DNA from 4 places in the Pseudoalteromonas sp. SWXJZ10B genome. Region 4 is predicted to be linked to each of the others. Evidence: predicted binding sites of a transcription regulator. Region 4 holds the regulator's gene; each other region holds the start of a gene.

Region 1 (5,773 bases), on a different contig from region 4:
AAAAACCTTTCCTAGCTGTACTTTAATAGTACAGCTAGGTTAGTTTATGCATCAGCAGCGTGCGACAGAAAATCAAAAAACTTCCTTCCAAAAACATCATTTCATCATAAGCAATTGTTTTAATAGCATTAGTTTTACTTAAAAATAATTAAAACGAGACTGGCACATACAGTGCTATTACCTTCCCAGTTAAATAATAAAAATGCACCCAGTTAAAAGGTCAAAGCAATACATAATAAAACCTTGGTATGCAAAAGTCATATAGCGGGAATGAAACATGCTAAAACTACAAAAAACAATACTCTTCGGTGCACTGGCGTTTGCAGGCATAACATCAACAACGACATTTACAGAGGTAACTGCAAATGCAGCAGCAACCTCCAACCACTTATGGCGTGTCAAGAGCAAACAGGAGGCGACGCTGCTATTTCGGGTGGAATTGATTACGCTAACGAGTCCGGCTTTTATGCAGGTACTTGGGCTTCAAATGCATCGTGGGCAGATGAAATGACCTATGAGCTTGACCTATATGCAGGCTTTAGTGGCGCAATCAATGAAAGCGTTAGCTATGATGTTGGTTATATTTACTATGCCTACCCTGATGCTGCTTCAGAAGCTGACGCAGATTTCTCTGAGGTTTACGGGATTATCAGTGTAGAAGGTTTCACTTTTGGTGCTTCGGTATTAGCAACTTCAGCTGCTAGTGGTGATGGTTCCGACTTTGGTGATTCACTTTATTTAACAACAGACTATGGATTCGCTATTGGTAGTAATGGAACTGAAATAGCGCTGCATTTGGGGCATTACTCAGGCGGCTTTATTGGTGATGACAACATCATCGATTACGGCGTTTCAATCTCTAAGGATGGCTTTACTTTTGGCTTATCTGATAATGATATCGATGGCTCAGATTTAAAAGCTTACGTTGTCGACTCTGCAGACTTTAGCCTATAAAAAAATGTGTTACTTGCTGCAACACTAAGGGCCGCAAGGCCCTTTCTCATATTTAAACCACCTAGAAAATAGTTATTTACAAAAAAAACAATAAGGTAACATTAAAGTTCGAAATCACGATTAAGGATTATTATGAATTTATCAAAAAAAATTACAGTTATTTTAGCGTTTTTTTAATCACAATGAGTACATTTACCTATGCAACAATGACATGCCGTTGCACCTCAGGTAGCATGACGGTTGTTCATGGTGAGGGTGGTACAGTTAGCTATTTGTGCTCTGGTGGTGGTCAAGTTTCTTGTATGATACGGTTGGAATAAGCATCATTTAGAAAGGCGTATGCCTTTCTCTTCTAAGGATAGTAAAATGAAATACATATTTTTAATTGCACTTGTTTTTGTCGCCATTCTTGGTATTGGTATTTTAAACACTGGGCAGCCTTCAGATCCTCCGCTAACCCACATACAACCAACTGATGAAGCCATTCTTAGTAATGAAAAAGCTAAGCCTCCAATTGAGCCAAACACCCTATTAAGTAAAGCCTCTGAACCATCTGTCAAACAGCACAAAGTTGTAGAGCAAAAAGTGGCAGCGATATCTAAATTGCCTATTTCAAGCCCTAACGCTTTCTCTGAAGAATTTGTTTCAACTGAGGGTGGAAAAGAATTTGTTTCAACAAAAGCATTGGACGACGTATTTAAAAATGATACTTCAATATTACTGCAGCGTATGTCTAATATTGAATACTCTGAAATAGCACAAATACGTAAAGATAAGCTAAACGATTTTATTCTAAATGAATTAAAAGACGTCACTATTTTACAGCAAGATCTAGAGTGTGCAGGGAAGGTTTGCGCACTAGAACTTACTTATACACAAAGTAGTAATCAAGCATCTATTGAGGCTCTTTCAAGTTTTTCTAAAAACTATTCTTTTCAGCAATTTACTGAAACCGAAAGTGGTGATAAAAAATTAAAAGCATTATATATTGAAACTGAAGACCCTAGCCTATTAACTCTTTTAAATAACTAATTCACGCTGACAAGTATAATACTTAAAGCTATTTTCAGTCCTATATTAGAGTCTAGTTTTCCTGCTATAAAGCAGTAAAACTAGACCCCATAAGTATATTAAGTCACGAATAACCGGCATCAATCACTGCCCACTTTTAAAAATACCAAAGAATAGCTCACGTCCACTATTTTATGGTATCAAGCTGGGTTCATTTGTTTTATAACAATCTCTGCAGCTTTAAGGCTAAATAATATTTAAGTATGCGCCGTTTGCCATGCTGAGTGAATTCTCATTACAGAGCAAGCGATTAGCTTTTTACAGGCTAAAGCTTTACGTATTGCTCCTTGGCCTGTTGTAAGTGTATTTGTAGAACAACACAAAGACGTTATTGCACTTGATGAACAACTTCGTTTAGTAGACTACATTAAAAGCATTCGTGAGCAATCTCTTAAAGATATGATCCCTGAAGACTTACTTGCGTTTAGCGGTAAGCACATAGCATCACTTGATCCAAGCACATACAACTTTGACGTTGAATGGTTTGCATCTACAAAGAGTGCAAAGAGCTTCCATCAGATGCTTGGAGATTTACCAGGTGCTTTTGACGACGCACTAGCAAATATTCCGCTTGAAGGTGATATAACTCAATATGAGTATCAACAATTTGTTGCTGCTTATTCAAAAATATTCACCGACAACAACGAAAAACCAACACTTGCGCCTGCAACTCGTTTGCTTGCAATGCGTCGTCCTGATTTATTTACTCCGATTACAAATAATCGATTAGATGCTTTATGTGGTGCCCTTGGTGTTTCTAAACTTAAAAATAGTGATTTTGAGCGTTACTGGCAAGATATCGTAAAAGGTATTCAAGCTATGTCATGGTACAAAATGGCTAAACCGAGTAATGAGTTAGAAGAACAATTAGTTGCTATTAAAGCGCTAATCCCATGTTTCTTTCACTATGCTGATGCTAAAACACCAGATAACTCTAACTACATTAAACTGCTAAGCAAGCCTAAACGTACTACAACTACAACAGGTAAAACTCAGCGTAGAGGTAAAGAGTCTGCAGAAATTTTAGTAGACCGTGCCCTTGCTGCTGACGATATTCCTGAACATATTCGCAGTAAACGCGATTCAATTGTGAGTGAAGTTCAAAAAGGTCGCAGTGTAAACGAAACAATTAGCCTTATGCGTACTATATTCGGTTAAACCTTCTAATTTAGCCGTACTTTTATGGTGCGGCTAGGTTAATTTATGCACCACCAACGTGCGCAACATCTTCCCTAATGTTATACCCCTTCCCTATTCATAAAATGCAAGCTCATGTTTTTTAATATATAAAAATAATTTTTAGTAAAAATAATGAAGCTGGCACATACAGTGCAATTATCCCGTTAGTTAAACAATAAAAAGCCGTCAGCCTAAAGGTTCCGATTACATAATAAAAACCTTGGCGAGCAAAAATCATATAACGGGAAATGGACATGCTAAAACTAAAAAAAACCATCGCTATAAGTGCTATAGCATTAATGGGCGCAACATCTTTAACGTCAACAGCCGTACATGCTGAAGTAACTGCTAATGCAGCGGCAACATCAAACTACTTATGGCGTGGTCAAGAGCAAACTGGGGGCGATGCAGCTATTTCAGGCGGTATTGATTATGCCAATGAATCGGGCTTTTATGCAGGTACTTGGGCTTCAAATGCATCGTGGGCAGATGAAATGACCTATGAGCTTGACTTATATGCAGGCTTTGGTGGCGATATTAACGAAAGTGTTAGCTACGATGTTGGTTATATTTATTACGCTTACCCAGACGCAGCTTCTGAAGCAGACGCAGATTTCTCTGAAATTTACGGTAGCATCAGTGTTGAAGGCTTTACCTTTGGTGCTTCTGTATTAGCAACATCAGCTGCAAGTGGTGATGGTACAGACTTTGGTGATTCACTTTACCTGACAGCTGACTACGGTTTTGCTGTTGGCAGTAACGGCACTGAAATGGCACTTCACTTAGGCCATTACTCTGGTGATTTTATTGGCGATGATAATATCTTAGATTACGGTGTATCAATTTCGAAAGACGGTTTTACTTTTGGTTTGTCTGATACAGATATGGATGATTCAGATATTAAAGCTTACGTTGCTTATTCTGTAGACTTTAATTTATAAGAAAGAATGTGTTACTTGCTGCAACACGAAGGGCCTTTTGGCCCTTTTCTCGTTTTATAGCTGTTTAGCTTTAAATGGTACCTTATTACATTGTACTTCTACTGTTTTAGGGTACCAAGCTGGGCCGATTTGATTCACAACCACCTCAGCTAAACCATTAGTAAACGATTTATACGTATGAACGCTTTGCCACTCCCCTTGTGGGCAATGTGTTGTTAAATCTAACGGCTCTGATCCCTCGTACAACGCAAGTGCAAAATTATGATGCCACTGTGAGCTTTTTAGCGTTTTATTGCTTACTTTGCTCTGTATACCGTTATCAAAGTAAATATTTGTACACCCCGTTAAAATAATCAGTGTGCAACCGGCTGCAAATAGCTTGATGCTCATAATGTCTCCCCTAGTATTTGCTCTTGGCACCACACTTTAATGGTATGGGGCGAGTATATTCCAAGCGTAATTAAACTCAGCGCTCCATCACTAAACGTTTGTTGTGACTGCATTTGAATAACCGGTGTATTTGAACATATTTGTTTTACGTCTACGCGTTGCTCGCCTACCAATCCCCAAAAGTAAAATGAGCGACTATCTTCGTAATTAGCTTGGCTCGTTATTTTTGCTGTTGCCTGTGGCTGAATGGTTACCGCAGAACAAGCACTCAGGCTTAATGCTATCGCCCCTATAATTAATGGTTTCATACTCTTTCTTATAAACTAAATACCAGTAAGGTAACTTTATAAGAGAACATAAAATATTAGCGTAAAAAGCTGTGGGGAATATGTAGAAACGCTATGAAGTTTTATACAGTTTATTACACATAAAGGCCGCATAAATGCGGCCTTTAAATTAGTCAGTTTAAGTGGTTAGTAGATAGACCTTAAAATTTAGCTAGGTTATTTTTACTGTCCTTGTCGACTAGCTTAATGTAAGGATCAACCCCCGCAAATAGTGGCTTTTCTTTTACTTTAAGCTCAATAGTATTAGTACCTGATACTATTTGGTGCTTTTGAGAGTAAATAACAAAATCTTCAGCTAGTAGGTTTTCAGGGTCATCGCTAAACAATGCAATATCAATTAGCTCATCGAGCGGCTGTTCAGTTTCTTCACCTTGGCCATCCGCACGCTGTTTAACGGCTTCTACGCTAAGTGTTACAGTATAAAATCCTTCGCTATCAACGCTATCTGTAACTGACACATCTTTCATCTCAAGCTCATATAAGGTGATATATTTAAACTGATCGTCAATAAAACTTTGCTCTGCTTGTGTTGCGTCTTGTTTTAAATAGCTAAGTAAATCAAGTGTTGTTGGGTATGGTGTTGATTGGTACTGAAACTCATTTAAAAATGCTTTGAGTGCATCATTTAACCGTTTTTCACCTAAACGATCATAAATCGCCATCATTACCACAGATCCTTTATTGTAATGAAGATATTGTTGAGACTGCGTTTTATATAGTGGCATTTCTTCAAAGGCTTCCCCTGTACGCCCTATTAAGTACCTATCAAGCTCATATTTTAAAAACTTACGTAGCTTCTCTGCGCCAAAGCGTTTTTCAAGCACCATAAGCGCACTGTATTGTGAAAGCGTTTCTGACATAACTGCGCTCCCCTCAACATTTGCTCCCGAC
Region 2 (5,773 bases), on a different contig from region 4:
AAACGATAATACCCACGCTCTAAAAATGCACGTCTGGCTTGTACCATTTCAAGTGAATCACCCGGCTGTTTTGAATTTTTCTGTTGCACAGGCAGTAAATTAACATAGCCTTCTTTAGCAAAATCAAAGCTGTGGTTGTTAGCACAACGAAGTGTTGAATCAGTTTTCAAAAGTGCTAGGTTACACAGGGGGCATTGATATTCAAGACTCATGAGCCTAGGTAGTCCTTATCGTAAAAAGTTTTTACCCAATGCGGGCGATAGGTGATCATAATTGTTATAGCCATGCCGTTGAGCATTGCTTCAGGAAACCAAATTATGGCACTTAAATAAACGTAGTTATCTGCAAGTTCTTGCCAATTGTATTGCCCTATAGCTAAGTAAAATAAAGCACCTAGGCTTATTTTTATACAGGCTATAAATCCTGCGGTTATAAACGCACAAACAAATATATAGACAAAAAAATGACGAGGTAAATATTGGTAACTAATTATAAAGCCAAGATAGCTCAATAAAATAGGAATAAACGCACCAATAAGCAGTTGTACTGGTAACAGCTCAAGTTCAATTTGACCAAAGGCAGCGAGTAGGGCTGTGGCAAGTAGGCTACTTAAAATAGTCAACCGCCAGCCTAAAATTAATGTAGCAGCCGTAACACCTAGTATGTGTAAATCAAGGCCAGTTAAAATGCCAGCCTTTATTCGCCAAAGCACTGCAAACACTAACGCACACGCAAGTACGCCAGTTTGACGGACTGGCGTATTAAGCAATGTTTTATATGTTTTTTTATCAAAGCTTAATAGAGCAATAATAATTACAAGAGCCCAAAGTAGCCCCTGCATTGTTAGGCTGAGCATAATAATTACTTAAATGTTGACCATATAGGGGCATGATCTGACGGTTTTTCAATACCGCGAAGTTCGTAATCAATACCTGTATCTATGCAGCGTGCTGCAAGCTCATTGGTTGCAAGCACTACATCTATACGAAGTCCTCGATTATCTACAAACCCTTTAGAGCGATAGTCAAACCATGAGTATTGATCGTCTGTTTCGGGGTTTTGCTCTCTAAAGGTGTCTTTAAAACCCCAATTAAGTAATGTTGCAAGCCATTCACGCTCTACCGGTTGAAAAGAACATTTACCCGTTTTTAACCAACGTTTAGCATTTACTTCGCCAATACCAATATCTAAATCGGTAGGTGATATGTTGATATCACCCATAACGATGACGTCTTGATCGGGTGTGTGATTGGTTTCAAGGTGTGTCATTAAATCTTTATAAAATTGACGTTTATAAGGGAATTTAGTTTCGTGATTAATATTATCACCTTGTGGGAAATAGCCATTCATGACAGTAAGGTCGCGACCGTTTTCTTGTTCAACAGTGACGCTTATCATGCGTTTTTGCGATTCATCTGTATCGGTGGCAAAACCTTTTAAGACCGATTTAGGCTCTTTTTTGCATAACATAGCTACGCCATAATGCGCTTTTTGACCATGAAAGTAGACGTGATATCCCATTTTTTGAACATCTTCTAATGGGAATGCTTCGTCGTGAACTTTAATCTCTTGCAAGCCAATAACGTCTGGTTGATGTTTGTCGATAATTGCTTGTAATTGGTGAAGACGAGCACGCAGACCATTGATATTGAAAGAAATCACTTTCATAAAATTTACCTTAAAATTGGTTCTATTTAATAGATTAAATTGTATCAGTAAATACGCGCACATAACATGACTGAATTGAGATAATAGCTGCGCAAATGTTGATCAAATGATGGGTGAAGTTTAAACATTGTGAATACAATATTAATTATTTAAATAAATAAAAAATTCAATTGAACTTAACTTTATTGAATATATAATGCGCGAAATTCACTTGTTTAGCTCGTTCAAATAGGATCTCTCATGAAAACTCAACTACTTTTAGCCACTGCTTTACTAGCATCTGCAACTGCGTCAGCTCAAAGCAATACTTACTTTAGCCAAGATAACAAAATTGAGTCTAAGTTATGTGTACTAAGTGCAAACGAAGGCTTTAGCGTTGCTCGTAAAGAAGCTGCCCAGCACGGTGTTTACCTATCTCGTTTTTCTAAAAGCATTTTATGTAATGGTGAAGATATTCGTGATATTGCTAAAAAAACGACATTAAGCAACGCATCAGTTGAGAAAGTAGAAGTATTTGCAAAAGACGCTCAACAAGAAACTCAATTATGTATGACGGCTTTAAAACAAGGTTTAGCACCTGTTCGTCAAAAAATTGGTAACCTAAACTCATTAAAATGTAATGGTCAAAACGTTACTGAGTTTGTTAAACGCTACCAAAACGCAGCAATCTAATTATTAGCTTAACTATAATAAGTAAATTTGAAATGCCTGGTTTTTACCGGGTGTTTTTTTGCAAAAATTACAAGGTTGTTTGCAAAGCTTGCAAGCTTAACTTATTGAAACTGTTTAATAAATATACCGATCGAGATTAAGTTATTGATTATTATAAGTTAACTATTATTGGCATTGGATTTGTATTAGTTAAAGTGACATTTAATTAATTACGAAGGATACGTCTTATGAAAAAGTTAACATTAGCAGCCACTATTTTAGCATCATTAAGCCTAGCGGCTTGTTCATCTAATCAAGGTCTTGAAAGAATAGACAGTGACTTTGCAAGTTTAGATAATGATAGCGATGGCTACATCTCAAAAGTTGAAGCTGATGACGATAGCATTTGGGGCCATTTTTCAAATATTGATACCAATATGGATAACGAAATTAGCCGCAAAGAATTTAACACTTATATGAAGCTTAATAATGGCAAAGTAGCCACTGATTCTGAAGTAAGTGAGTCGGCATTTAAAGCTGAAATTGCTAAATTCGATAAAATTGAAAGCAGCTTTGCAAGTCTAGATAACGACAGCAATGGCTATATCTCGGTAGTTGAAGGTAACGATGATGATATTTCAAATCATTTTGGTTACATGGATAAAAACCAAGATAAGCGCATTAGTAAAAGCGAGTTTATGGGTTACATTAAAAAATACGGTAACGCAGTAGCTGAAGATGATGCATTAGAAGCTTTTAAAAGTAACTAATAGTTACCATTTTAGTAAGTAAGATTAAAGCCAGTGCTAGTCACTGGCTTTTTTGTGTTTTAAATTTAGTTATTTGATAGATATATTTTCCTAGTTTGGTGTTGTTCTGTCATAATAGATGGCTGTGTATTTTTATTTGTTAAGAGTGTGTATGGCGGGTCGGCGAATTAGTGATGAACAACTAGTTGAGATCATTGAAGCAGCTATTTTTGTTGCAGATAAGCCTGTTAGTAAACGCCACCTTAAAGACATCGTATTAATAGATTTAGCTATTTCTATGACGCGAATAAATGACGCAATAGATACAATACAAGAACATTTTCAAACTCGTGGTATTCGCTTAGTTGAAGTTGGTAGTGGGTATCGGTTTCAGGCATGCAGTAGTTTAAGCCCTTGGTTAAATAACTTGTGGCAAGAACGCGCACCAAAATACTCGCGTGCTTTACTGGAAACATTATCACTTATTGCATACCGGCAGCCCATTACACGCGGCGAAATTGAGCAAGTAAGAGGTGTTACTACGGGTTCGAATATTATTAAAACCTTACTCGAAAGAGAGTGGGTTAAAGTGGTAGGGCATAAAGAGGTTCCGGGAAAGCCGGCTTTATATGCAACTACTAAGCAATTTTTAGATTATTTTTCGTTAACTGGACTTGAAAATTTACCTGCGTTGCCAACAGAGCAGCAAAGTAAAATTAACCAGTTATTGAGCGATCCTTCTGTGAGAGAACCATCCGAATGAGTATTATACAAGGTGAAAAGTTACAAAAAGTCTTAGCCCGTGCAGGCGTAGGCTCACGCCGTGAAATGGAAAAATACATTGACGCAAACCGCGTTAGTGTAAACGGTAAAGTGGCAAAGTTAGGTGACCGTGTTGAAGAAACCGATTTGATTCGTGTTGACGGTCACAGTGTAAAAATTGAAGAAAAAGCAGACCGAATCTGTCGTGTAATTATGTATAACAAACCAGAAGGTGAGTTAAGCACACGTAAAGATCCTGAAGGGCGTCGTACTGTATTTGACCGACTTCCGCGTATTGATGGCGATCGCTGGATTGCGGTTGGTCGACTAGACGTTAATACATCGGGTTTAATGCTTTTTACAAACGATGGTGAACTGGCAAACCGTTTAATGCACCCAAGCTATGAAGTAGAGCGTGAATACTCTGCACGTGTATTTGGTGAAGTAACCAACGAGACGGTTAAAAACTTACTACGTGGTGTTGAGCTTGAAGATGGTCCAGCCAAATTCACGACTGTAACCCCTATGGGTGGCGAAGGCGTTAACCGATGGTTTAATGTAACGTTAAATGAAGGGCGTAACCGTGAAGTTCGTCGTTTATGGCAGTCTCAAGATGCGGAAGTATCTCGTCTTATTCGTATTCGTTACGGTAAACTAGAGCTTGATAAGCGCGTGCCACAAGGTGGTTGGATGGAGTATGATTTAGAAACAGTAAACTACTTGCGTAAAACCGTTAAATTAGGCCGCGAAACACAAACTAAGCTTTCTGTTATGCCTGAAAAACGCAAAGATAAACGCGCTAAAATCAATCAAATTCGTAAAGCAGTTAAAAAACACAATCAGCGTGTTAAGCCGACTAAACGTAAATAATCAATTAGTTATTTATTGAACACAAAAAAGCCGCTAATTGCGGCTTTTTTAATGTGTGTTGTTTAAACTATTTAAACTCTAAATTACTTTTTTACTTGAGCATCTAACGATTCGCCATTCACTTCACTTGAATCGTCACTCATTAGATATAAATATGTAGGCATTAAATCCTCTGGTGTAGCAAGTGCGTCTCTATCTTCACCTGGATATGCAGCAGCTCGCATTGAAGTGCGAGTAGCGCCTGGGTTAATACAGTTTACACGAATATTCGTTTTACCTACTTCACATGCCCATGTTTGCATCATACCTTCTACTGCAAATTTTGAGATGGCATAAGGCCCCCAAAATTCACGACCTTTGCGGCCTACACCTGATGACGTAAACACGATTGATGCATTATCAGACTTACGAAGAACAGGAAAAAGTGCTTTAGTGATCATTGCTTGTGCAGTCACGTTTACTTTCATTATGTTTTCGAACGTAGATGAGCAAAAATGTTCAAGCGGACCGAGTGACCCTAAAATACCTGCATTATTAAGCAACCCGTCAAGGCGTCCAAACTGATATTCGATTGTTGCAGCAAGGTCACGGTAGTTTTGCTTCGTTGCGCCTTTTAAATCCATAGGGACTATTGCAGGTTTAGGGTAGCCAGCATTAACAATTTCATCGTAAACACATTCAAGTTTATTAGTTGTTTTTCCTAATAAGATAACTGTAGCGCCGTATTTTGCATACGTAATTGCTGCAACTCGGCCAATACCATCACCGGCGCCTGTTATTAAAATAACTTTATCTTTAAGTGCGTTTTCAGCTGCTTGATATGTGTGCATAAAAGTACCAATTCATATAATTTTTTTGATTTTAACATAGCGAAACGTGAAGTAATCGAATTTATTGTAAAATTAGGTGGCGAAAATAGAAACTTTACGTTAAGTTTAACTGGTCTAATGTCTCATTAATAACCTGATTACATTGTTTTAACTTAATACACTGATTAAACACACTATAAAAATAAAATACGTGCGGAGCCAACAATATGAAAAAAATGCTACTTTCACTCTCAGTTACAGCTG
Region 3 (5,773 bases), on a different contig from region 4:
GGCCAAATGATGCAAGCTGCAAGCTTATTAGCTGCCAATCCAAACCCTACCGATGATGAAATAGTAAGTAATATGTCGGGAAATATTTGCCGTTGTGGTACATACCCGCGTATTCATAAAGCAATTAAATCAGCTGCTAAAACAATGGCGAGTGTTCAGTATTTCGACCCAAATGAACAAGGGGAAGAAGTATGAACCAAGATAACAAATACTTTGATTTAACCCGCCGTAAGTTTTTAAAAACTAGTGCCCTAGGTGCGCTAGTGCTGGGTACTTATTTTGTTGGCAGTGCGCCAAGAGCATTTGCTGGCGTGTTAGAGCAGCCATCTGAGCTGGCAAAACGCGCAAACTTATTTATTGCACTGCGCCCAGACGGCATGGTTGAAATAACCTGTCATCGCTCTGAAATGGGTCAGCAAATTCGCACCGCGATTGCACAAATAGTTGCCGATGAAATGGAAGCCGCGTGGGATAAGGTTATTGTTATTCAGGGTAAGGGCGACCCTAAATACGGCGATCAAAATACCGATGGCTCGCGCAGTATTCGCTACAACATGCAGCGCCTGCGTGAAATGGGCGCAAGTGTACGTTACATGATGCAGCATGCTGCCGCTAAGTTTTGGAAAGTTGATCCACAAACCTGTACTGCTAATCAACACGTTGTTACACACAGCTCAGGTAAATCGCTTACTTATAAAGATTTAATCGACTTAGCGCTTACAATAACGCCACCAGAAGCTGACAAACTAACGCTTAAAACACGCAAAGAATGGCGCTACATTAATACCGGCATGGCACACATAGATTTAGCCGATTTAGTAACAGGTAAAGCTATATTTGCAGCCGATGTACGCGAACCACAAGCGCTGGTGGCTATAATTGAACGCCCGCCGGTAGTAGGCGGTGTTGTTAAGTCGTTTGATGCCAGTGCTACAAAAGCGATAAACGGCGTTATAGATGTTATTGAAATACCTGCACCAAAAGGCGCACCGCAGTTTCAGCCAAAAGGTGGCATTGCGATTATAGCTAAAAACACATGGGCTGCATGGCAAGGGCGTAAAGCATTAAAAGTCGTGTGGGATGATGGCAAAAATGGCGATTACAATTCAAAAGAATTTAAAAAGTCATTATTACAAACGGTACAAACTCCACAGGCAAACATACGTGATAAAGGCGATGCCATGGGCGTGTTGGGTAAGTCGAGCAATAAACTCGTAGCTGATTATTACGCGCCGCATCTTGCTCAAGCACCAATGGAGCCGCCTTGTGCAACAGCGATGTACAACAAAGACAGTGTTGATATATGGGCTGCTACGCAAAATCCACAAGCCGATATGAAAACAGTGGCGGCAATGCTTAGCATGGATGAGAGCAAAATTAATGTTCACGTTACCATGTTAGGAGGCGGTTTTGGGCGTAAGTCAAAACCTGACTTTTCAGCAGAAGCAGCTTACCTTTCAATGAAAGTAGGCAAGCCTATTCGTGTGCAGTGGACGCGTGAAGACGACATACAACATGGTTTTTACCATGCAGTTTCGGCTCAGCACATTGAAGCATCGCTAGATAAAAATGGCGCTATAGAATCTTATTTACACCGCACCGCGTTTTCACCAATTACCTCTACCTTTTCAGAAGGGGCGACTACGCCAGGAAGCTTTGAACTGCGCTTAGGATTTACCGATAACCCTATTAACACACCTAATATGAAGTTAGAAAACGGTGATGCGCAAGCCAAAGCACGAATTGGTTGGATGCGCTCTGTATCAAATATTTTTCATGCCTTTGCTATTCAGTCATTTATTGGCGAAGCTGCGCACAAAGCCGGTCGCGACCAAAAAGACTATTTACTAGACACTATAGGTCCGAGTCGCATTGTTGATGTAACTGAGCAAAATGCCACATACGATAATTATGGCGGCGATAAAGCAGTTTACCCTTTAGATATTGGCAGACTGCGCCATATTATTGAAAAAGTGGCTGACATGAGTAAATGGGGGCGAGAGCTTCCTAAAGGTCGAGGTTTAGGCATAGCAGCACACAGAAGCTTTCTAACTTACGTAGCTACGGTAGTTGAAGTAGAAGTGTCGGATGCTGGCGATTTAAAAGTAATTAAATCTTGGGTTGCCATTGATGCGGGTACGGTTGTAAACACCGACACTGTTAAAAACCAAACCCAAGGTGGCTCTATTTACGGTATTACAACTGCAATCAGCGATGGTATTACCTTTGATAAAGGGCGCGTACAGCAAAGTAATTTTCATGATTATCGCGTACCGCGTATGAGCGACGCACCTCTTGAGATTGAAGTTGAAATTGTACAAAGCGATGCACCACCAGCAGGGGTAGGCGAGCCATCTACACCGGTTTATGCGCCAGCATTATGTAATGCTATTTTTGCAGCGTGCGGAAAGCGTATTAGGCAGTTACCGATTGGTAACCAATTAAAAGCGTAGCTAAATAACCTACAGCTTAAACAAAAAAACCGCCAAATGGCGGTTTTTTTAAAAGCGGTTAACGCGGTTTAACGACCTTTTTCAAACTCATCAACTTCACGCTCTGCTTCTTCTTTAGATTTACCGTATTGCTGCTGGATTTTACCAACTAGCTCTGTACGGCTACCTTCAATTTTATCTAAATCGTCGTTGGTAAGATCGCCCCATTTTTGTTGAGCCTTACCTTTAAGTTCTTTCCAATTACCTTCGATACGATCGCTGTTCATAAGTTTATCCTTACTTTAGGTTAGTGAATTAACTGTCAGTTATAAAGTAGCAAGCCTTGTACCAATGAATAATAATGGTTTTATTGTTTTTATTATCAGTTGGTTATATTTTTATGTTGAGCGATTTTGTTTTTAATATTGCGCTATTTATTAAAAAATATACATAGCAGCCTGTAATTATTGCTGACATAAGTTACGCCGCTTTGATGTAACTCATTCTTAAATTTTTGTTTTAAGCTAATATGCAGGTATTAAACAAAGTAGTTAACCTGAGTGAGTTATGAATACAAAAACGTGTGAATACGGAGTGGATGACTGCTCATACAAAATGGCAGGTGAGTTAGCAGGTATTACACAATTGGTGAATGCGTTTTACGATAATATGGACGCTTTAAAAGAGGCTGAAAATATAAGGAGTATGCATTCAAAAGATTTATCAGCATCACGTAAAAAGCTCGCTTACTTTTTGTCGGGCTGGTTAGGTGGTCCTAAATTATACGCTGAACATTTTGGCAGTATTAACATTCCTCAAGCGCATAAACATTTACATGTAGGAATTGAGCAAAGTAATGCATGGCTTTTATGCATGCAAAAAGCGGTTGATGAGCAACCTTACGAAGCCTCATTTAAAATTTACTTAATGGATCAATTACGAGTGCCTGCAGATCGAATTAGAATGGTGTCGGGTAGCTAATAGCAATTATTAATAAATATCAACCGCAGCTAGGCTTTGGTTTTTTGTTACAATGCCTGCAAAGCAATTTAGGGTAAATAGCTGTGCTGCCGGTTCAAGACATATATCAACAACTCGTTACTACATTACAAAGTAATCCTATTACGTTATTACAAGCGCCGCCTGGTGCTGGTAAGTCTACGTGGTTACCACTACAACTTATGCGCGACGGGCATTTTAAACGCATTGTAATGCTAGAGCCACGCCGTTTAGCCGCACGCAATATTGCCAGTTACTTAGCAAAGTGCCAAAACGAGAGTGTTGGGCAAAGTGTAGGTTTGCGGATTAGGGGCGAGAGTAAAGTCAGCGCTAATACGCGCCTTGAAATAGTAACCGAAGGCATGCTTACACGCATGCTGCAAAACGACCCCGAATTAAGCGATATAGATTTACTTATATTTGATGAATTTCATGAACGTTCAATTGCAGCCGATACCTCACTTGCCTTTGCGCTCGAGACCCAAAGTGCACTGCGTGAAGACTTAACCATCATGCTTATGTCGGCAACGCTAGATACTGAGCGTTACACTGCGTTTTTTGATTGCCCTGTAATTCAATCGAGCGGTCGCAGTTACCCAATAGACGAAGTCTACATACCCATAAAAGATGAAAGCCGCTGGCTTGATGCAATTCCTAGCATAATAAAACAAGCGCTTAATGAGCAAACAGGCAGTGCATTGGTATTTTTACCCGGGCAATTTGAAATACTACGGGTGCAGCAAGCACTTAGCGATTTACCCAGTAACTGCACTGTAGCAACGCTATTTGGCGAGCAAGATAAAGCCAATCAGCAAGCCGCTATTGCTCCTGCACCAAACGGTATGCGCAAAGTCGTGCTTACCACCAATGTAGCCGAAACCAGTTTAACTATTGAAGGCATACGCATTGTAATTGACAGCGGCAAGCGCCGTGCAGCGACCTTTAATTTAAAAACAGGGGTTACAGAGCTCACAACACAAAGTATATCGCGCTCCTCAGCTGTGCAGCGTGCAGGGCGTGCAGGGCGAATAGAGCCGGGCATTGTATATAGGCTGGGCTCTAAGCAAACCTTTGAGCGACGTAATAGCCACGACAATCCCGAAATACTCATATCAGACATAAGCCAACTTATGCTTGAGGCAAAGCAGTGGGGAGCCAGTATTGATGAGCTAACCCTACTTGATAAGCCTACTGAGCAACAATGCGAGCAAGCAAGTAACCTGCTCAACATGCTAGAAGCTATTGATAGCAAGGGTAAGCTCACACCGCTTGGCAGTAAAATGTTAGGTTTTGGTGCTGATATTCGTTTGGCGCATATGCTACTAAAAGCACAAATACTTGATGACCAACTCCCTGGTATTTTTAGGCTCGCTATTTATTTAGTGGCATTACTTGAGAGCCGAGTAAACAGTGCAAACGAGTTGAGTTTAGCGTTGCATAGCCAACAGCAACGTCCGCATCCGGTATTTAAACAACAGTTAAAATATTGGCAAAGCCGCTTAAAAGTAAAAGACGAAAACAGCGAATTAAATACGCATTATATTAGTTTGCTAGTGGCATTGGCGTACCCCGATCGCATCGCTAAAAAACGCGGTAATGGTTACCTACTTGCCAATGGTGCAGGTGCTGAGTTAAATGCCGATTACTGGCACAACGACGATTACTTAGCTATAGCAACCATGGGCGGGCACAAAGGAGGGCGTATATTTTCAGCCACCGCGCTTAACCCATTTGAGTTACAAGAATTTTTACCGCATTTATTTAGTGAACTTACTCGCTGTGAGTTTGACGAAAAATCAGCACGTTTTATTCATCAAGATGAAGTAAAGCTCGGGGCTATAACGCTCAGCAGCCAGCCTAGTAAACAAAAACTAGATAAGAGCGAGCGCGCTAAAGCGTGGCTAAACTTATTTGCTAAACACGGTTTTGCATTATTTAACGAGCAACCTGATGCGCAGCAATTATTGATACGCATGAGCTTAACAAGTAAGTTATTACCCGATAAATTTCCACAAATAAATGAGCAACAACTCATTCAAAATGCAGCGCAGTGGCTAGGCGTGTTTTTAGAAGATATTAAAACGCTCACGCAGCTTAAAAAGTTTAACTACTTTGAAGCATTACAAAACTGTTTTGATTGGCAACAACAAACCGCTTTAAAAGCACTGTTACCACTGCGCTTAACGGTGCCAAGTGGCTCAAATATAAAAATAGAATACCAGCTTGATGGCCCCGCAAAGCTAAGCGTGCGTATGCAAGAAGTTTACGGCTTGACCAGTACGCCTATGCTTGCCAACGGTAAACTGCCACTGCTTATGGAGTTGCTATCGCCAGGTAAACGC
Region 4 (5,773 bases):
CGATATCCAATTATGACGTTCAAATAATTGCGCGACTTCACTTTCATCCATTGAGATTGGAATGGATTCACAATCTTCATCCATTAAATCGCGAACAATCTTTTCTGGCGGGTTAGTTAATAATGTACTCAGCGATAAAGCGCCTATAAAGCAGTTATGCTTATCAACAACGTACAAGTCATCGGTACCTTCTGGTAACTCGCCACGTAGCCTAATATACCTAAGTACAACATCAAGCGTAACATCAGGGCGAATGGTCACCGTATCGGTGTTCATTAGCGCGCCAGCAGAACGCTCTTGATACGAAAGTGCTTGTGTTGCACGTTCACGGTCTTGAATGTCCATCGCGCTAACAACGTCTTTATAAACGGTGTCCGGCAGACTACGTAATACTTCACCTAAGTCATCGTGGCCCATATCTTCTGTTGCGGCTGCAATGTGCTTAGGTTCCATTTGGGCAATAATGCCTAAACGAACATCTTCTGAGAGTTCTTCAAGAACATCGCCTTGCACATCAGGATCAACCAACTGCCAAAGGAGTCGGCGAATTTTATGTGGTGATGATTCTAATAATAATGCGGTATCACAAGGAGCTGTTTTTGCGAGCATGCGCCTAACTTGAACAAATTGACCACTATTGAGTGACTTAGTCACCTGTTTTAGTTGCTGTAGTGGGTAATCTTGTTCAAAAGCTTCAGGCATTGGCGTCCTTTATAAATTTTTATATTACTTTATGGGGAGAGGTGAGTTAACTGGCGTCACTAACCGTATTTATTTTATATATCTGTTTTAGTTGGGGCATTAGTAATGCGAGCATTATTTTTATAACTGTTTATTCTTGTTCATTAAAACGTTGTGCTATTAATTCTCCAACAGCATGTAAAGCTTGCTCAGAATCGGGGCCTTTACATACAACTTTTACTTCTTTGCCTTGGCTACTTTCAAGTAACATTAATGCAAGTACGCTATCGCCTGCAGCTTCTTTGTCATCTTGAAATAATGTAATTGTCGCATCAAACTGCACTGCTAATTGGGCAAGCACGGTGGCTGCTCTGGCGTGCAATCCTAATTTGTTTTTTATTAAAAAAGTGTCTTCACAATGCATAACTTACTCTACCTAAGCTGAACAGGTGATTATTCAGCTATATTATTTTTCTTGTTCGCGATGGCGAATTTTAACATTGGGATGTGTCATTGCAAAACTTTCACCGATAGTTTGCGCTAAATATACAGAGCGATGTTGTCCGCCTGTACACCCAATAGCAATGGTTAAATAACTGCGGTTATTTCGCTCTAAGTGCGGTAACCATGTTTGTACAAATGTCTGAATTTGCCATGTGAATTTTTGCACTATGCTGTGATTGGCCAAATAATCTTTAACGGGTTGATCTAACCCATTTAAAGGTTTTAATTCAGGTTCCCAATGTGGATTTGGTAAAAAGCGTGCATCAAATACGTAATCTGCTTCTTTTGGTATACCGTATTTAAAACCAAACGATTCAAATGTGACAATCAGTTGCTTATCTTTTTTACCTAAAATCTTTTCACGAATAGATTCAGCAAGTTGATGAACACTCAAATCAGTTGTATCTATCATAAAGTCGGCGCGGGTGATTAATACATCAAGTAATTCTTTTTCTTTTTTGATGGCTAAATCAAGAGGCAACGAGTCAATTGATAGTGGGTGTAATCTACGAGTTTCAGAAAAACGTTTGATCAATGTTTGGTCGTCGCTATCTAAATAAAATAACGTAGGTTTTGCAAAGCCAGGCAAGTATTCAAGAATATCGTTAAATTCATCTTGTTGTTTAGGGATGTTACGCACATCAATGCTAACAGCAATTTTATCATAGCTATCAGACACACTGCGAACTAATGAAGGAAGCAAGTTAACTGGAATATTATCTACGCAATAATAACCTAAATCTTCTACAACGCGTAAAGCAACCGACTTTCCAGAACCAGAACGGCCGCTTATGATAATTAACTCCATTTAACACCCTTTATAAAACTATGATTGATTGACAATAACTTGGTAAAGCTCAGCATCTGATTTTGCACTGCGTAACTGTTTACAAAAATCTTTGTTGTTTAGTTTATCAGCAATGGTTGCTAGAGTCTTTAAGTGCTGCTGGTTATCGCCATCTGGTACGATGAGTGCGACGAAAATATCAACAGGGCGATTATCGATTGCATCAAAATTTATTGGAGTTTCGCTAACGAGTACTAAAGCCAAAGGCTCTTCTGCACCGCTCATTCTTCCATGAGGAATGGCAATGCCACGCCCTATACCTGTACTACCCAATTTTTCTCTGCTCATTAAAGCATTAAGAATATCTTGTTGCGGTAAATACGGAAGTTTGTCGTGAGCAAGTTCGCTAATGAACTCTAAAATTCTTTTTTTGCTATTAAAAAGGACCGCAGCTTTGCTGCAGTCCTGGCATATAAGTGAGCTTAATTTCATCATATTAGTGTCGAGCAAGCTTCTCTTTGTGTTTAATTACTTGTCGATCGAGCTTGTCGATCAACGAGTCAATGGCGGCATACATATCTTGATGTTCTGTAGAGGCAAATAGCTCAGCACCGCTTACGTGTATGGTGGCTTCTGCTTTTTGATTTAATTTTTCTACATCGAGAATGACATGAACATTATTAATATGATCAGAGTGTCTTTCTAGCTTCGCAAATTTGGTATTAATATAGTCTCTTAGTGAATCGGTTAATTCTACGTGACGACCAGTTAAGTTTAGTTGCATAAGCATTACCCTCTTTTTTTTGCGTCTTAAATCAAACTTTTACGTTGATTTGACGGTGGAATAGCCAGAGATTCGCGGTATTTTGCGATTGTACGTCTCGCTACTTTAATTCCTTGCTCAGCCAATATATCCGCTATTTTGCTATCACTCAATGGTTTTGCTGAGTTTTCTGCTGCGATTAATTTTCGGATAAGCGCACGGATTGCTGTAGATGAACATTCACCACCGTTTTCGGTGCTTACATGGCTTGAGAAAAAATATTTAAGCTCAAATATACCACGGGGTGTGTGCATATACTTTTGGGTTGTTACGCGCGAAATTGTTGATTCGTGCATTTCTACCATTTCAGCAACATCATTTAAAACCATTGGTTTCATGGCTTCAGGACCGTGTTCAAAAAAGCCTTGTTGTTGCTTAACAATACAATTTGTCACTTTTAATAGCGTGTCGTTTCTACTTTCTAAGCTTTTAATAAACCATTTAGCTTCTTGTAAATGCGAGCGAATAAACTGGCTGTCACCACTGGATTTTACAGTGCGAGACATTGCCGCGTATTGGCTATTAACACGAATTTTAGGCATGCTGTCTGGGTTTAACTCAACAACCCAGCGGCCTTTAATTTTTTTAACTGACACATCAGGAATAACATACTCAGATTCTTCTCTTACAATAGTATCTGCAGGTTTAGGGCTAAGAGTATGTATTAATGTCATTACTTCCTTAAGCTCTTCTTCTTTGAGCTTAGTTTTCTTCATTAATGTACGATAGTCACGAGCAGCTAATAAATCAATATGCTCGGTTAAAATCATTTTTGTTTCATTAATGTAAGGTGTTTCTTTATCAAACTGGTTAAGCTGAATACACAAACACTCTTGTAAACTACGTGCAGCAATACCAACAGGATCAAACAGTTGGATGCGTTTTAATACAGCTTCAATTTCATCAAGTTCGACTTCGTTATCATCTTCGTTTTCTTGATTAAAGCTTTCTAAAATCTCTTCGCAGCTTAGTGTTAAAATACCTGAATCATCGACGGCTTCTACAATAGCAATAGCAATAGCTTCGTCTGTAGGGCTAAATGGCGTTAGTTGTAACTGCCACATTAAATACTCATGGAGCGTTTCAGTAGAGGCGCCTTGGTATATTGATTCGTCTTCAGGCATCGGACCCGATGATGCTGCTGGGGCGGCACTCATGTACTCATCCCAACTAACATCCATAGCCATGTCGTCACTTAGCGTGTCTTTTGCAAGTGCTTCACCACTATCTTGTTCGTATTCGCTTGGAGCATCATCGGCAGATGCGCTAACAGTTATGTCATCTGTATCTGCTTTTTGCTCGTTTTTACCTGCAGCGTCTTCTGAATAGTCTGCTTCTTCAACCTCTAATAGCGGGTTGCTGTCGAGAGCTTCTTGTATTTCTTGCTGGAGATCCAATGTACTGAGTTGCAACAAACGAATAGCTTGTTGCAGCTGTGGAGTCATTGTAAGTTGCTGGCCCATGCGCAGCTGTAGTGATTGCCTCATGTATCTCTAACAATCCTTTTATGTTGTTATAATTAATACTAGCAGATGCTTAAAGACATGGCGTAAATGTTACAGCCTAAATTGCTCGCCTAAGTAAACATCGCGTACTGTTTTATCATTTAATACGTGTTCTGGAGTACCTGATGCAATCAGCTCCCCATGAGAAACAATGTAGGCTTTTTCACAAACATCAAGGGTTTCTCTTACGTTATGATCGGTAATTAATACACCAATCCCACGATTTTTAAGATGTTCTATTATTTTCTTTATGTCTAATACCGAAATCGGGTCAACACCTGCAAATGGTTCATCCAGTAATATAAATTTAGGATCTGCTGCCAGCGCACGTGCTATTTCAACACGACGACGTTCGCCACCCGACAATGCCATACCTTGGCTATCACGAATGTGTTGTATGCTAAATTCATCTAATAATTTATCGAGAGTGTCTTCTCTAGCTTGTTTATTTAACTCTTTGCGCGTTTCTAAAATGGCCATTAAGTTTTGATAAACAGTCAGCTTTCTGAATATTGAAGACTCTTGCGGTAAGTAGCCAATGCCTAATCTAGCACGACTATGCATAGGTAAAAGAGTAATATCGTTATCGTCTATCGATATTTTACCTTTGTCGCTAGGTACAAGTCCTACTATCATATAAAACGTGGTAGTTTTACCTGCGCCGTTAGGGCCAAGTAAGCCAACAATACTGCCAGCTTTGACTTCAAGGCCGACGTTTTTTACAACTTCACGGCCTTTATAGCTCTTTGCTAATAGCTCTGCTTTTAATGTGCTCATGGTTGACCTTTGTCGCTTTTTTTACTTTTTTTAGTCTCGATTGGTACTAAAATTGTGTGAACGCGGTCAGTTGAGTTTTCATCTTTTTCGGCACTGATTAGCTGCTGCTCTATATCGTAGGTAATGCTTTTAGCATTTATTTTTTGTCCCGCTTGCGATACTTGTGCATTACCAACAAGCGTTAAAAAACGCTTAGATACATCATAACGTACTTCGTCAGCACTGGCGCTCATAGTCGTGCCATCTGATTGCTTTTCTTCAAAGTGCGCAGGGCTACCTGTAGCAATTAATAATTGTTTATTATCGCCAAGTTCATCGCGTTTATGTACTTCTAAGCGGTCGGCTGTGATACGGCGGTTACCGTGAATAATTTCAACGTTTTTCTCAAAAATCCCGACATTAGCTTTTAATTGACCTTCTTGCTTATCGGCGCTTATTGAAATTTGATTTGCAGCCGGTTGCGTGTTTTGCTCTGCAGCACTACTATTAAACGCTAGTATAAGTGTAGGAATAATAAGTGATTTTAATATTTTATTGGTCATAATATATGGTTCGCGTATGGTTAATTAGTTTTATCACTTCGGTTTTTAAGTCGGCTTCTAGGCCTTTACCAGTGATTTTTAAATTGGGTCCAGTGATGATAACGGGTTGCTCCGAACGCATTGTTAATAGCTTTATATCTACCTGAATATTATC

What was found. The regulator sigma-54, encoded in region 4, starts transcription at its own class of promoters, with help from an activator protein. The targets are predictions, from matches to a motif close to GTTGGCACGNNNNTNGNNT.
Region 1: the regulator sigma-54 is predicted to act here: its motif matches at 3,342-3,360, upstream of I6F54_RS17380 (TorF family putative porin).
Region 2: the regulator sigma-54 is predicted to act here: its motif matches at 2,508-2,526, upstream of I6F54_RS02520 (EF-hand domain-containing protein).
Region 3: the regulator sigma-54 is predicted to act here: its motif matches at 2,767-2,785, upstream of I6F54_RS09865 (CsbD family protein).

The regions. Positions count from the first base shown of each region.
Region 1 covers NZ_JADYXD010000025.1:45,951-51,723, reverse strand. The annotation lists gene I6F54_RS17400 (hypothetical protein) at 1-1, shown strand, start outside; partial or broken gene I6F54_RS17395 (TorF family putative porin) at 278-954, shown strand; gene I6F54_RS17390 (hypothetical protein) at 1,321-1,986, shown strand; partial or broken gene I6F54_RS17385 (hypothetical protein) at 2,272-3,183, shown strand; gene I6F54_RS17380 (TorF family putative porin) at 3,459-4,145, shown strand; gene I6F54_RS17375 (Bor/Iss family lipoprotein) at 4,200-4,535, opposite strand; gene I6F54_RS17370 (Bor family protein) at 4,532-4,843, opposite strand; gene I6F54_RS17365 (ABC transporter permease/M1 family aminopeptidase) at 5,023-5,773, opposite strand, start outside.
Region 2 covers NZ_JADYXD010000002.1:113,608-119,380, forward strand. The annotation lists gene I6F54_RS02500 (putative RNA methyltransferase) at 1-212, opposite strand, end outside; gene I6F54_RS02505 (energy-coupling factor ABC transporter permease) at 209-856, opposite strand; gene xthA (exodeoxyribonuclease III) at 862-1,668, opposite strand; gene I6F54_RS02515 (hypothetical protein) at 1,909-2,340, shown strand; gene I6F54_RS02520 (EF-hand domain-containing protein) at 2,568-3,089, shown strand; gene scpB (SMC-Scp complex subunit ScpB) at 3,241-3,831, shown strand; gene rluB (23S rRNA pseudouridine(2605) synthase RluB) at 3,828-4,700, shown strand; gene I6F54_RS02535 (YciK family oxidoreductase) at 4,784-5,530, opposite strand; gene I6F54_RS02540 (VolA/Pla-1 family phospholipase) at 5,737-5,773, shown strand, end outside.
Region 3 covers NZ_JADYXD010000008.1:103,243-109,015, reverse strand. The annotation lists gene I6F54_RS09875 ((2Fe-2S)-binding protein) at 1-195, shown strand, start outside; gene I6F54_RS09870 (xanthine dehydrogenase family protein molybdopterin-binding subunit) at 192-2,453, shown strand; gene I6F54_RS09865 (CsbD family protein) at 2,522-2,719, opposite strand; gene I6F54_RS09860 (group II truncated hemoglobin) at 3,000-3,413, shown strand; gene hrpB (ATP-dependent helicase HrpB) at 3,497-5,773, shown strand, end outside.
Region 4 covers NZ_JADYXD010000003.1:18,953-24,725, forward strand. The annotation lists gene mgtE (magnesium transporter) at 1-702, opposite strand, end outside; gene I6F54_RS03600 (HPr family phosphocarrier protein) at 833-1,105, opposite strand; gene rapZ (RNase adapter RapZ) at 1,148-1,993, opposite strand; gene ptsN (PTS IIA-like nitrogen regulatory protein PtsN) at 2,012-2,464, opposite strand; gene hpf (ribosome hibernation promoting factor) at 2,469-2,756, opposite strand; gene I6F54_RS03620 (RNA polymerase factor sigma-54) at 2,783-4,282, opposite strand; gene lptB (LPS export ABC transporter ATP-binding protein) at 4,352-5,077, opposite strand; gene lptA (lipopolysaccharide transport periplasmic protein LptA) at 5,074-5,619, opposite strand; gene lptC (LPS export ABC transporter periplasmic protein LptC) at 5,609-5,773, opposite strand, start outside.